2 linked regions of the Oligoflexus sp. genome follow. The protein of the gene in region 2 interacts with the protein of the main gene of each other region in a pairwise test. Links are inferred from orthologs where the notes say so. Each region holds a gene or a part of one and is shown on either strand. Other genes may lie near its edges.

Region 1 (7,365 bases), on a different replicon or contig from region 2:
TGGGCAGAAACTGCCGGGATGCAAGGGCTTAGATGGATTTGGTGGAGGCCGTGTAGTGCAGCGAAGTCGAAGGGCTGTTCTGCATGACGAGCTGCTCGCGATCGACTTTGATCAACGCTTCAAAGTAAGGCGTAACATCCGCGCTCTTTTTATCCTGCAGATTGCGAACGATCAAAAGCAGCTGACCTTCTTCCTCTTCGGCCACTGCAAAGTGTCCCGCTTGAACGCTTTCCTTCTCACTCGGTTGCAGGCAGGCGGCATCCGCAAAATAATGCCTGGCGAAGGTCGTAGTAGCATCGGCGGCGAAGCTCAGCTTTTCTTTATAGAAACCATCCTTCCCGCTGATGCAGGTCGAAGTGAATTCACGATGAAGCAGCGGCGCTGCGAGCTGACTCACGCTGTCTTTTTGCGTGGAAGTTTTTACAATTTTTTGCGAGGCAGACACCGAAGGAGCCGACGAAGCCTTGGGGAAGAAAAAGGCCGCAGCTCCCAAAAGGGACGCGGCCGTGAAGAGGGTGATATGGACTCGTGCTTTCATGTAGGGCTCCGACTATCATCAAACAAAGGGTAACGCGGGCGGTATGAGGACGGGATGAGTTGAGTGATATTGCACTTTTTTTTGTCAGGGAGGGCGAGGCATTCGCTATTTTTATACACCTGCAAGGATATAAAATGAGGAACTTTCATTTTTATACTCCCCTGCTTATATAAAATATCTATTTTGTACCCTTACAAGGTCATAAAAGAGGTGTTACCATCATTATAGCTCCTCGTCGGGGGCTAAAAATGATGCTGCACGAGGCCAAAATGAATAAAAACAACGAGATAAAATCCAGGAAGCGAGCGCCTCGAAGAAAAGTTGAGGAGATCCTGGAAACCGCTGGGCCGGTCGCCACATTTGTCCGCATGCGAAGGAAAGAACTTGGCTATACGCAAGAACAGCTCGCCCGTCGCAGTGGATTGAGCACAAAATTCATTCGTGACCTCGAACTTGGCAAAGCCAGCGCGAAGATGGATAGTGTGAACAAGATTCTGGCTTTCTTTGGGCATGAACTGGCGCCACGGCCGATCCAGAAAGAGGATTGGACATGACGCGACAGGCAAGAGTCTTCTTCAAAAATAAGTTTGCCGGCATCATTCAGGAAACGGAAAGCGGCACGTATCTCTTCACTTATGATAAGTCTTACCAGCAGCAGCCCGGCGCTCAGGCCATCAGTCTCACCTTACCCTTGGACACTGAAGTCCATGAGTCCAAATTCCTCTTTCCAATTTTTGACGGACTTATCCCGGAAGGGTGGTTGCTTGATCTCAGTACAAAGAACTGGAAATTAAACCCTAAAGACCGGATGGGTTTGCTGCTGGCAGCATGTCGCGACTGTATCGGCGCTGTGCATGTTCAGCCGCTGTCTGATGAGGATCAGCCATGAATCCTTATAAAAAATGCCTGGTGTGTTACCAGAGTTTGGTCGATCAACTCTACCATCCCCAATGTGCTCGAAAGCTATTCGGAAAAAAAGTTATACCTACTCTCGATCTTGACCAAAATGATATCGACGAACTCGCTGGTGCCCTGATCAATAGGCGCCTGGCCATGACAGGCGTTCAGAGAAAACTGTCTTTGCAGCTGGAATCACTATCCACGCAAGCCACAGATCGGCTTACCCTTGTGGGATACCTTGGTGGGAGCCACATCCTCAAACCCCCGGCCCCAGAGTATCCTCATATGCCCGAGGTGGAACACCTGACGATGCACCTGGCTGAAAAATGCGGGATCAAAACCGCGCCCCACGGGTTAATAATCATGAAAGACGGACAGCTCGCCTACATCACGAAGCGATTTGATCGTGAAGGGAAAAAGAAAATCGCAGTCGAGGATCTTTGTCAGCTCTCGGAAATGATGACTGAACACAAAGACAAAAGCACTGCGGAACGAGTCGGAAAAGTCATAAGGCGTTATTCATCCAATCCCGGCGACGATGCCCTTCGCTACTTTGAAATTACAGTCTTTTCCTTTTTGACCGGCAACGCCGATATGCATATGAAAAATTTTTCCATGATAACGGATAAACCCGACCGGGTGACCCTCTCGCCCGCTTATGATTTGCTCTCTACGCGTCTCTTGATCAGTGAAAAGGATGATCCCGAAGAACTTACGTTATCGGTCCAAGGAAAGAAGTCTTCAATGAAGAGATCCAACTTTATTTTTCTTGGGGAAAATCTCATGATCCCGGAGAAAGCGATCCTGGGTAGGCTTGAAGAATTTATCGAAAGCCAGGACGTTTTGATGGACGCCATTCGTCAAAGCATCCTTCCTGAACATATCAAACAGGAGTACCAGCGTTTGATCAGTATTCGGTTCAGTAGAATCAAGGATTCCTGAATCCAGGGCAAAAGCAAAGCGAGCGACAGAGGTAGCCGTAGTTTTGCCCTGATATCGAACTGTCTTCGGTCAGGACCCGATCTGCACAAGCACCTGGCCGACCACGACCTGGGCGCCAGCAGCGATTTGAACGTCCTTCACTGTACCTGAACTGCGCGCGAAAATTTTATTCTCCATCTTCATCGCCTCGATCACAAGGACCTCGTGACCGCGTTCAATCACCTGACCGGGCTCGACATGAACTTTCAGCACCTTGCCCACCATCGGCGAGCGGATGACTTCACCCGCGGCGCCGGCGCCGGCCTTGCGACCGTTGAGGCCGGGCACCTGGATGCCGACTTCGCCTTGGAGAATACGGGCGAAGCCTTCGGAGCCGCCGACGTATTCCAAAAGGATCTCGGTGAAAAGATCACCGGGAAAACGCTGGCTCTTCACCGCGCGATATTTCAAGGGGACTTCCGGATGCTTCGCGGACTCGCGCACGAAAAGTGTGCGAAGACCGGGTTCCCAGCATATTTCCATGGACTCTGTGCCGACCTGCGCGGGACTCCAGACGCCGGGAGTAATGGCGTCAGGTAAAGTGACTTCCGTGCCGGCGCTTTCCGTTTTACTGCTCCATTTCATAGGACTTCCTTCCTTTAATGCCGACAGGATTCATGGCGCGCTCGCAGCTGCCACTGCGAAGGCAGCGATACAGCGTTTCCAGAGCGACCGTCGGCTTTCACCTGGGCCTGGAAGGCTGTAAAGAGCCGACTGTATTTTTCATCAGCCGGACCGCCTTTCAACGCCGTATCAATTTCCTTCTGATGCAAAGCCAGGAATCCAGTATCAAACTCACCGGAAACAAAGGCCGGATGCTTCAGCACCACCTCATGGAATTTCGCAGTGGTCGGAACGCCATCGCATTCGAATTCAGACAGCGCCCGCAGCATACGCTGAATCGCTTCATCACGATCGGCACCGAAGCTGATGAACTTCGCCACCATCGAATCATAATCCGAAGGAATCGTATAACCCGCATAAATATGCGTATCGACCCGCATCCCGGGACCGGCCGGCAGATGCAGATGCGTGATCTGCCCTGGATTCGGCATGAAGTCCTGGGCGGGATCCTCGGCATTGATCCGCGTTTCAATCGACCAGCCGCGGATTTTAATATCCTCCTGGCTCAGACGGAGTTTGCCGGTCGCGGCCACGCGGATCTGCTCCTGAATCAAGTCCACGCCCGTGATCATCTCGGTCACGGGATGCTCGACCTGGATGCGCGTATTCATTTCCATGAAGTAGGCGCGATCAGGGGATTCACAGATGAATTCCACCGTACCGACGCCTTCATAATCCGCTGCCAGAGCCGCACGCACAGCGATTTCACCCAGCTGCTGGCGCTGCTCATCATTCAGAAAACGACTCGGCGCTTCCTCGATCAGCTTCTGATGGCGTCTTTGCACCGAACAATCGCGCTCGAAAAGATGCACACCCGTTTTTCCATCACAGAGCACCTGGATTTCAATGTGCCGCGGATTGCTCACATAGCGTTCCGCAAACACAGTATCATCCCCAAAATAGGATATCGCTTCGCGCTTGCAGGCCTCGAAGGAATCTTTCAGTTCCTCGTCCTTCCGCACGATGCGCATCCCGCGACCACCACCTCCCGCAGCGGCCTTCAGAATAATGGGATAGCCGATCTTTTTCACCAGCTCCCGCAGCTCGTCCACGGAGGCCAAGGCACCATCACTCCCCGGCACGCAGGGCACGTTATGCTTTTTCATGATCGCCTTGGCTTGAACCTTATCGCCCATGAGATGCATCGCATGATCGGACGGACCGATGAACTTCACGCCCATCTTCGTAACAGCCGCACAGAACGCGGCATTCTCGGATAGAAATCCATAACCCGGATGCACGGCATCGGCGCCGGTCAGCCGAATCGCCTCCAGGATGGCCTCGACATTCAGATAGGTATCCTTCGAGGCGCGACCGGGCAGACGAACGGCTTCATTCGCATATTTGCGGTGCAGACTGCCGGCATCCGCATCCGAATAAATAGCAACGCTGGGAATTTCCAGATCGCGGAGCGTCCGCATGATGCGCAGCGCAATTTCCCCGCGATTGGCAACCAGGACTTTGTTAAAAAGAGGCTTTTTCATCGCGTTTTTCTCTTAAAGAGGGATATTGCCATGCTTGCGCTTGGGCGTTTCAACCCGCTTGTTCATGCTCGCTTTCAGGCCATCCAGAAGATAGCGCCGGGTTTCCTCGGGAAAGATCACGCAATCAATATACGCGCGATCCGCAGCCTCATAAGGCGTCGCGAACTTCGCCGAATAGGAATCCACCAGCTGCTTTCTCGTTTCATTCGGATTCGCCGCGCTCACGATTTCGTTGCGGAAGATGATGTTACACGCACCCTCAGGACCCATCACCGCGATCTCTGCCTGCGGCCATGCGAGGTTCAGATCCGCACCGATGTGCTTGGAGTTCATCACATCATAGGCGCCGCCATAGGCCTTGCGGGTAATTACAGTGAGGCGCGGAACCGTCGCTTCACTGAAGGCATAAAGAAGTTTCGCGCCATGGCGAATGATGCCGCCTTTTTCCTGATCGGTTCCCGGCAGAAAGCCGGGCACATCGACAAAGGTCAGAAGCGGGATATTGAAGGCATCGCAGAAACGCACAAAACGCGCGCCCTTCACCGAGGCATCTATATCCAAACAGCCGGCCAGATGATTGGGATTATTCGCAACGATCCCCACCGCGTGACCGCCGAGGCGACCAAAGCCGATCAGCATGTTGGCAGCATACTCTTCGCGAAGTTCAAAGAAACTGTCCGGATCCAGAACCGTCCGCACCACTTCACGCATATCATAAGGCTGGTTCGGGTTATCCGGCATGATATCGCGCAGCTTTTTCTGAGCATCCGCGATGCGGCGCTGGGTATTCGGATCCTGATCCAGAGCCTGGAACGGCGCCGTATCGAGGTTATTGGAAGGCATATAGCTCAGCATTTTCCGAAGCGCGAGCAGGGCATCGCCTTCGGAAGCCGAACGAAGATCCGCGACGCCGCTGGTCGCGGTATGGGTCTGGCTGCCGCCGAGTTCTTCGAAGGTCACCTCCTCACCCGTCACGGTCTTGATGACTTCAGGGCCGGTGATAAACATGTGGCTCGTCTGATCGACCATCAAGGTAAAGTCGGTAATGGCCGGTGAATAAACCGCCCCACCCGCACAGGGGCCCATAATCAAAGAAAGCTGCGGCACCACGCCCGACGCCTGCACGTTCCGATAAAAAATATCCGCATAGCCGCCGAGGCTCGCCACGCCTTCCTGAATCCGCGCGCCACCGGAATCGTTCAGCCCTATCACCGGCGCTCCGTTCCGCACGGCCATATCCATGACCTTACAGATCTTCTTCGCGAACGCTGCGCTCAGACTGCCGCCGAAGACGGTAAAATCCTGGGAGAAGATATAAACGAGACGCCCTTCCACCGTTCCAAAGCCGGTGATGACGCCATCCCCTAGAATGCGTTTCTGCTCCATGCCGAAGTCCTGGCAATCATGCGTGACGAAGGCATCGAGTTCGGTGAAGGAACCGGGATCGAGCAGCTGATGAATGCGCTCGCGTGCTGTCATCTTGCCTTTTTTATGCTGGGCTTTGATGCGATCCTCGCCGCCGCCTTGGGCTGCTTCAGAACGCAAGGCGTTGAGCCGATCAAAGGCCTCTTGCCTTTTCGTTGGGGGTGTATCGAGCATCTGTTTATCCTTCAATTGGTTTGCCGACCTGGGAATTCGAGCCAAAGATCGGGTATGAACAGGTTGCGATAGAAATCTTCCAGATCAGGCAGCGTGTCCTGCGCTTCCTTTTCCTTCGGCAGACGGGATTCTGTCTCACGACCACCGATCCAAATCAATTCACCGTTATTGGTGTCGATCAGAAGAAGAGCAATCCTGGCCCGACGGAAATTGAAGAGCAGCCCACGATCATTGAGCGTGCCCTTATCCGCTTCGATGACAAGAGGCAAAAGAAGAGCATCCGATTGCGATGCGCTGCGGCTGAAATTGGTGAGCCAGGCGCGCCAGTCAGGACGCGGAGCAATCACCTCGCGATAATAGCTTGCGGGATGCTGACATGACTCGCAGGCCTGACCGGGACGGAACCACAGCTCGTCGATTTTTGTGAGGAGATCCGGCTGCTGACTCTGTTCCAGAAGTTTGAGCACCACACGCGGGCTGATGCCGCGCATGTAAGGCTGGCCATCAAATCCCTGCAGGACGTACTGATCAAATTTTTCACAAAGGGCTTTCAGATCTTCGGGGGAAGCCTTGAGCTCCGGCTGATTGACGAAGCGCGCGCCCTGCGGCCAGGCTCGACAGGGAACCACGGCGATCCTTGCGGGAATGCGGGCGAGTTGTTCGGCCTGTACGCCGTAGTCGCCCTTTTCAGGGGTCACGCATTGCGTCTGAAACAAAGTAAGGAACAGGAAGATTAAAGCGAGGCAGCGTCTCAAAGCATGTTTCCTTTCGCGCGTGATCCTCTTTTGACTTGTCTTCACAAGGTTTATCAAAAGCCAGGACCGGGATCCAGCGAAAGAACGGTTTCGGTGCCATGTCCAAGGAATCAGAGGCTGCGTTGCCAGCTCTCAGCCCGAGCTCTGATCACGCAGGCGAGTCAGCTCGTCGTCGGGGTTATGGCTGTGACGGCAGATCCATTGATCGAGAAGACGCTTTTGCGCCGCGGCATCCAGCAAATATTTTTCGGCGGGAAGTTCCACGCGGCAACGCTCCGTGAGAGTGTGCAGACTCAGAGCCGCGGAGACCGAAATGTTGAAGCTTTCGACCATCCCATACATCGGGATGGTGAAACGATAATCCACCTGGTCCTGCCAGGCCTTATGCAGGCCTTCGCGTTCATTGCCGAAGACCACGGCCAAAGGCGCGTCCAGGGGAAGCGCTTGGAGCGGCATGGTCGTGCCACCAGGAGGGTAAGCCGCA
Region 2 (7,389 bases):
CAGGAATCAGGATGCGAAGAAGGATCACTATAACGATTTGCAGGATGTCTATCGTCCCTCGCACGCCGATTATACGACCGATGCGAAATACGGTGTGAAAGCACCCTCGGGCGGGGGTCGTGCGAGCGCGCGGGAAACCATCGGTCGTGTGGCTGCAGCTGCGGTCGCGGAACTTGTTTTGCAGCAGCTGATCCCTGGTTTTAAAGTGGTCGCGTATGTCGATCGCGTGAAGGATGTGCAGGGCCGCACGGATTATGGTGAGGCGCTCACGCGGGATAAGGTCGAGGAACACCCGCTGCGCTGTCCCGATGAAGCCCAGCGCGATGCCATGGAAAAACTGATCATTCACGCCAAGAAAACCGGCGACAGCGTTGGCGGCACTATCTTCTGCGGCATCAGTCAATGCCCTGTGGGACTCGGTGAGCCCGTCTTTGATAAACTCGAAGCCGATCTTGCAAAAGGCATGATGAGTTTACCCGCGAGCAAGGGTTTTGAAATCGGCATGGGTTTCGCGTCCACCTATCTTTATGGATCGGAACACAACGATGCCTTTGTGAATCGCGAGGGGAAAATCCGCACCGAGAGCAATCGCTCCGGCGGCATTCAGGGCGGTATTTCCAACGGGGAATACATCTATATGCGCGTGGCCTTCAAACCCGTGGCCACCATTTTTAAAGACCAGCAAACCGTCGATCGCCAGGGTCAGGAACTCGTGATGAAACCCAAGGCGGGTCGTCATGATCCCTGCGTTCTGCCGCGCGCTGTGCCGATGGTGGAAGCGATGGCTTTACTCTGCGTGATGGATCATGTCCTGAGGCAGCTGCCCTTCGCTCATCTGCGCGGGCCGCATCACGTTTAAGTCCAGAATGTAAAACGCCGATGCGCGCATTCCAATACCACGTCATCACCCAGCTGCTGGGTGCTGACGAGCTGGAAATCATGCCGCGCGTTCAGATCCAAAAGCGGATTGGTCGGCGGTGCGCTGGCTCCATCACGCGCATCGAGTCGTCCGATGCGATGCCGACTCCCCCCTAAAATTCCCGTGCGCACAAAAACCTGCAGCGCATCCAAAAGTTCATCCCGCACCAAAAGCGTCAGGATTTGCGCGCCGCCTTCCACCATGATGGATTGCAGCTCGCGTCCAAGGCGCGCACGATGCTGATGATCAAGAAGTCGTAAAAATTCCAGCCAGGAACATTGAGGCGGCATCAAAACCGGCTCGATGACATCAGAAAAGGCATCCATCCACGGCGCATGCCTCCAGTTGGGAGCCTCGACTGCATAAAAAAGGACGGGACCTTCCGGCTTCAAACCACGGCGAAGGTTTTGAAAAACCTCGGGCTGTCCGGTCGCCAGGCGGCCTTTGGGATCAAAAATAATTTTATGCGGCTGCCGATGCAAAGGCGGAGCGGCATCCCTTACGGTCAGACTCGGGGCATCCGCAAGGGCGGTGCCGACTCCGACCAGGATGGCGTCATATTTCTGCCGAAGCCAATGCGTATAGGCTCGGGCTTTTTTTCCGGATATCCATTGGGAACGACCGTGATCATCGGCCAGATGCCCATCCAAAGTCTGCGCCCACTTGCCGATCACCACCGGCCTTTGCAGCTGCTGATAGGCCAGAAAAGGAAAAAGCCAGGCGCGGCATTCGCCGCCCAGCACATCGGTTTCCACGGTGATTCCAGCCTGGGCCAGCGCCTTGAGTCCCTGCCCTGCGGCCTTGGGATGCGGATCCAGAGCGCCCACCACGATACGGCTTATACCCGACGCCAAAAGCGCTTCGGTGCACGGCGGCTGCCGACCCGTTCCGGCACAAGGTTCCAAGGTGACATAACACGTCGCGCCCTTCAGAAGACTCCGATCGGTCACCGCATCCAGCGCCACCCGCTCGGCATGCCGGTCCCCATAGGCCAGGGTTGCTCCCTTACTGATCAGGCGTCCATCTTTCACCAGGACCGCTCCCACAGGGGGATTCGGGCAGGTTCGGCCAATGCCTTCCATGGATTCCAAAAGGGCCAGCTGCATCCAGGCCTCGTCATCGAGGCGAGTCGGGAAATCCTGGCCCACGGCGGCATCAAGCGCACGGGGTATGTAACCTCCGAAGCCAAAACCAGCCTTGAGGGGATGTAAAGTATCGGCTTTCAACGCGTCCATCCGTACTTAGCAATTTCTCATAGGCCCCGTCCGGGGCTCTCATAAAGTCCACCATATCTTATTTTCATTTCATGATCAAAGTTGCAGAATGTGGAGAGTTTGGAAGCTCAACCATTTCGAGAGAGGTTCATCAGATATATGTTATCCAGGAAGTTCAGCCTGACTTTTCTCAGTGCCGCCTTCATCAGCTCATCACTGTTGGCTGCTCCTTATCAGCTCCCCACGCCGGATCGCGACAAATATTCCGATAATGTGCGCGCCCTGCAGCAGATTTCGGCTGGGGTTTCTGAATTGTCCCAGGCCACTGGCAAAGGTGTGGTTCTGATTTCGATCTCCAAGATAGTCAAAGGCCATCCTTATTATGAAATGGATCCTTTCGACTTCTTCTTCGGACCACGCTTCCGGGGACAACAGCCCAACAACGTGCCTGAGCAGAAGCAAAAGCAGCAGGCAGGCGTCGGTTCCGGCTTCATCATCGATCTGGACAAAGGCTATATCATCACGAATAACCACGTGATCGAAGGCGCTGATGAAATCTCGCTGAAGCTGGCCAACGGAGCCACCTATACCGGGAAAGTCCTCGGCGGGGATAAAAACACCGACGTGGCCCTGGTTCAGATCACCGATTCCAAATTCAAACGGGATGGCCTCGCCCAACTCTCCGTCGGCAACTCGGACTCTGTGAAAGTCGGGGAGTTCGTGATCGCGCTCGGCGCTCCCTTCGGTCTTGAATTCAGTCAGTCCTTTGGTGCCGTCTCGGCAACCAGTCGCGGGAATCTCAATATCACGAGCCTCGGCAACTTCATCCAGACCGATGCCGCCATCAACCCAGGTAACAGCGGTGGCCCCCTGATCAACATGGAAGGCCTTGTGATCGGAATGAACACGGCGATCTTCTCGCGCTCGGGAGCGTCCGCTGGTATTGGCTTTGCTGTCCCATCGAACCTTGTGCGCAGCGTGGCCGAGCAGCTCGTCAGCAAAGGTCGCGTGGCTCGCGGTTACCTCGGCGTGCAGCTCTCGCCGCAGGAACTCGATGACGAACTTCTGAGCGGACTCAATCTGCCGAAGGGAACCCGCGGGGCTTTGGTCGCCAAGGTCGAACGCGGAACACCTGCAGCGAAGGCCGGTCTGGAATCCGGCGATGTGATCATCGAAGTGGCTGGACGTCCGGTCACGTCCGGCCAGGAACTTTCGAATATCGTCGGTCTATCCCCGCCTCAGGCCAAAGTTCCTGTCACCTATTTCCGTGGCGGCAAGCAGCAGTCGACCACCGTGGTCCTCGGTGACTTCGATCAGGATAATCTTATCGCCCAGCGAGGCCGCATGGAAAACCCCGCACCGGGCAATAGCGGGGGCAGTGCCAGCAATGCTGAATTTCAGGCAGGCCTGAAAATTGAGCCGCTGAACAAGCAAAAGCATGCCGATTACATCGAGCAGTTTGGAATCGATAGCAACGCGGGTCTCCTCGTTCTGGATGTCGATCCGAATTCCAAGGCACGCGCCTCGGGCATTCGCCCTGGTGATGTCCTTCTGAAAGCCAACCAGACTCCGCTGAAATCCGTCAAGGATCTCGTGGATGTCTTCAAGTCCAGTAATAAGGTTCTTCTGCAGTTGGAACGCAGCGGTAATATCCTCTTCGCGTCCATCCGCAAGTAAGGTGTCGCCTCGGTTCCCTTTGCCTGCGGTAAAGGGAATCCTTTCCTTCTTCCTCCCCTCCGCCCGGCAGTTTCTGCCTCCCTATTTTGGAATGATTCCACCGATACAGAAAGGTCCATGGCCAGGCTTTCATAGGATGAGCATGCTGCGCTGGATCTTTATCATTCTTTTTGTGCCCTCGACGCTTCATGCGGCCGAGCCCTGGGTTCCTGCGCCCGATTACTGGGGGCCCGAGGATGCGGAAGGTTTTCTGCGGCCCTTGGCGTCCAAGGCTGAGGCACCGACCAGCCGGCCACCGTCCATGGACCTTCAGGTGATGGCCCTGAATAAAAAAGGCTTTCTGCATCGCACGCGCCGCGCGGCGGAACCCCTGGGGGAGCAGCAACTTCTGCTGCAGGATTATGCGCGGATTTATAGTCCGAGCCAAAGCTTTGTGGCTCTGAAATACGGTGATGCCGCCCTTATGATTCTGCATTCCCATACTTCGATCAGCGTCACGCCGTCAGATGGCGTCTGGGTTTTTGCCTTCACAGGCGAACGCGGTCTTGCGCGGATTTCCACCCGCGGCTATCCCCTGGCTCTTTCATTGCAGCCTGCTGATCCCCAGACGGCTTGGAAGAATGCGGAGCTGGAGCTGGCTGCCGATTCCGATCTTTATGTGAAATATGACCGCGATACGGTCATCGCCTATACCATTCGCGGCCACATGACTTCGCGCTGGGAGACGACGCGACCTTTGGAATCCATGCGGCCCGAGGGTCTTATTTGGGAATGGGAGCAAAAACAGCTGCGCCGCGTGCCAGGGAAACCCTATGAAATTCAGGTTTTTGCAGGCCAGGAACTGCTGATGGAGGCCGACGCAGCCTATCACTTCCAAATAGGTCTGCCGCATGCCGATACCTGGCAAAATGCGATGGCGCGCACATCCCCTCAGCTGATGGAAACCACGGACACGAATCAGCCTTTGACGGCGGCACTGCTTGAACTTCGGAAGAACTGGCTTAAAAACATGATGGGCCCTGTCACGGCGAACAAGGAAAATCTCTACCGACTTTTGCAGGAAGGTCAATGGGAGGAAGCCTATGAGCTGGTGAAGACCGCTGAATCGGACGCGGATCTTGAATATAAAGCGTTGGCCGCCATCTGCCTTTATCGGCTGCAGCAGGAAGCCTTTGCCGATAAAAAGCAGAGCGGGATTGATAGCAGCAGCCTCTGGGCTGATATTACAAAGCAGGAATCATTGCGCTCAAGGCTGCGGCGCAAAGCCCGACGGGATGTGAATGCACCCGGAGATTTCCGTCATGCGCGCATACCCACCGATGAACTCTATCTGCTGGCCACCAATGAGCAGGCGCGAGGCCGCTGGCGTTCCGCTTTGGATCTTTGGGAAAGGTGGCAGGACAGCGCGAATCCTTCACCGCTTCAGGAATCTTTCGAGGAATGGCAAAGGCACCTTGATGGCAAGAAACCCTGGAGCTATGCCGCAACTCTTGAACTCGGGTGGTCGAATAACGTCCTGCATCTTCCTTCCGACGAGGCCGCGCCTCCCGAAATTGGGCACCGTTCGAGCTGGCTCGTCCGCTCGTCTCAAAAGCTGCCTTATCTTTTGGAACGCAGTGCAGCTTTTTCTGTGCGACTGGAGCCTTCACTCCAGTTTGCCGTCTATCAGCACACGGGTCTCGCGGATCTGCAGCGTTTCGAAGCCGTCCTGGCTCTGCCTCTTGGAATAAGCCTGCCCTTTGACGGGCAGTCTCTGCTTATCAAACCCTATATTTCTAGGCTTTCGCAAGGATCCGGTGGGCTGGATAGGTTCGGCTATGAGATGGCGTGGACACTGCCGATCGGCAACATGATGCCGGAATTCATCTGGGCCCAGGAACAAAATCTCGACTTCGCCCCCACCCGCGAACATCGACTGGATGCCCTGACGGGCGAGCGTGTGGGCATTCTGGACCGCAGTGTTCGGCTTCATAGTCTTGGCGTCCGCAGTGGTGCTATCGAAGCGTTTTGGCAAATTTGGGACTATCGTTATGCGGGGTCTGAAGAGGATGATCGACAGCGCCTTTCACTGCGTGGACAGTATCAAAGGGAATTTCCTTATGATCTTTCCCTGAATCTTCAGGGGACTCTGCATCAGGATCTTTTTTCAGGCACCCGCTCGTCGCTCACAGGTTTTGATCTGAAAGCTGATCTCAAATTTCTCTACTGGCATAGACGCGAGCCCAGCCTTTCCGTCGAGCAGAGTCTCAGACAGAGTGCAGATAAGGAAAGAAGCTATCAGGAAACCCGGATTCTTTCTGGTATTCAATATCGTTGGTGACGACAGGGCGTAAGATGTTCTAGGATCCTGGTCAGTTTCGAAGATGCAGAGACAGACAAAACCATGAAATGATGAAAAGGCCAGAACCCGTGAAAATATCGAGCCTAGGTCCTGTTTCGCGCCAACCACTGAAGGCCGCTGTCACCCTCGGCATGATCCTTTTTCCTCATCAGCTCCACGCCGATCAATCTGCATCGAGCGATATTTTTCCAAAACGCGGCGAAACCTTTGACCGTGAAACCATGGCGCCAAAGCTCGCCGAGCGCCTTTCCCCATGCATGACCCTCACATCCAACAAAAGTCTGCCTTCGGGTTACGGACGAATTTTTGTCAGCGAATCCGGCGAAAAACCGGAAATCAGACTCGAAAGAAGCACCAGCTCAAATTCTGAAATTGCTGCGAATCATCAAAAACTGAAAGGCAGGATACTGCTCGCGCGGATGAATTCGCGGATGGCTGGGAGACCCGTTCTGTAAGAATCCCAACCTCTGAAAAACCCCACAGGACCAGCAGACACCTCGGCGAAAATCGCAAGAATTGTTAAGCCTTGACCGGGCTTTGCAGCCACGGATTCAGCTCCTGGGGACTCCACCGAATACGGAATAGCCTAACTGTGAGGTAGCAATATGCCATCGTTCGTGATCATCATTACAGCGCTCAGTGTTCTGAGTTTTCTTTACGCGATGAAAGCTTTTCTGCACGAAGGTCATCAGCTGCAGCGCATGACAGCTCCGTTTGGAGGCAGCATCCCTCGCATGGCGCAGCAGGTCCTGCGGGTCAGCATCGCCGCGCTCTTTACGGCTCTGGCTCTTGTTTCCGTTCTGATGAGCCTGGGCCTTGTCTGGCTTTCGATGCAGCCTGGTTTCGTGGGCTAATAAAAACTGTAGGATTTCCCACTCTGTCAATCCCCTGGCGCGCGGGACCCCACAGACGCACCGTCGTCCCCTGAATTTTCTCGCACCCTTAGCCGATAAGGCTTTCAGGCACTTTACTTGCACGCACCGAAGCACCACACATTTTTTGGGGTTTGACCATGCCGCGGCTTTTGCCTGGACTGATGACGCTTGTACTGGCCATGAGCTGTCAAAAGGAAAAACTCGAAAGCACCACGGAAGAAGGCTCCGCTCCGGCGCAAGCAGCCGAGCAGCAGCCCGTGACCACGGAACCCGTGAAGAAAGAGCCGGTAAAAAAGGAGCCGGATGTCACCTGCGACAGCCTCGGCATTCCCAGCTATGAACTGTGGATCAGCGAACTTTCCA

Evidence for each region. The genes of interacting proteins can lie anywhere in the genome.
Region 1: the proteins of ribD (region 2) and VFO10_RS02205 interact in binary tests that used the Escherichia coli proteins (3 or more experiments, as listed by UniProt). The link is inferred for Oligoflexus sp. from one-to-one orthologs.

The regions. Positions count from the first base shown.
Region 1 is NZ_DASTAT010000014.1:25,754-33,118, forward strand. What follows is about bases 2,274-5,097. They hold VFO10_RS02205 (acetyl-CoA carboxylase biotin carboxylase subunit), read right to left. Parts: upstream 4,528-5,097; coding sequence 3,019-4,527; downstream 2,274-3,018. Other genes in these bases: VFO10_RS02195 (HipA domain-containing protein), read left to right, coding at 2,274-2,380; VFO10_RS02200 (acetyl-CoA carboxylase biotin carboxyl carrier protein subunit), read right to left, coding at 2,450-3,004; VFO10_RS02210 (acyl-CoA carboxylase subunit beta), read right to left, coding at 4,540-5,097. In the rest of the region: VFO10_RS02180 (hypothetical protein), read right to left, coding at 29-538; VFO10_RS02185 (helix-turn-helix domain-containing protein), read left to right, coding at 808-1,092; VFO10_RS02190 (HipA N-terminal domain-containing protein), read left to right, coding at 1,089-1,427; more of VFO10_RS02195, read left to right, coding at 1,424-2,273; more of VFO10_RS02210, read right to left, coding at 5,098-6,126; VFO10_RS02215 (hypothetical protein), read right to left, coding at 6,138-6,824; VFO10_RS02220 (RNA methyltransferase), read right to left, coding at 7,014-7,365. UniProt on the Escherichia coli protein: This protein is a component of the acetyl coenzyme A carboxylase complex; first, biotin carboxylase catalyzes the carboxylation of the carrier protein and then the transcarboxylase transfers the carboxyl group to form malonyl-CoA.
Region 2 is NZ_DASTAT010000100.1:50,749-58,137, reverse strand. What follows is about bases 1-2,848. They hold ribD (bifunctional diaminohydroxyphosphoribosylaminopyrimidine deaminase/5-amino-6-(5-phosphoribosylamino)uracil reductase RibD), read right to left. Parts: upstream 2,146-2,848; coding sequence 856-2,145; downstream 1-855. Other genes in these bases: VFO10_RS22285 (trypsin-like peptidase domain-containing protein), read left to right, coding at 2,293-2,848; aroC (chorismate synthase), read left to right, coding at 1-859. Outside these bases: more of VFO10_RS22285, read left to right, coding at 2,849-3,810; VFO10_RS22280 (hypothetical protein), read left to right, coding at 3,953-6,130; VFO10_RS22275 (hypothetical protein), read left to right, coding at 6,757-7,005; VFO10_RS22270 (hypothetical protein), read left to right, coding at 7,164-7,389. UniProt on the Escherichia coli protein: Converts 2,5-diamino-6-(ribosylamino)-4(3h)-pyrimidinone 5'-phosphate into 5-amino-6-(ribosylamino)-2,4(1h,3h)-pyrimidinedione 5'-phosphate.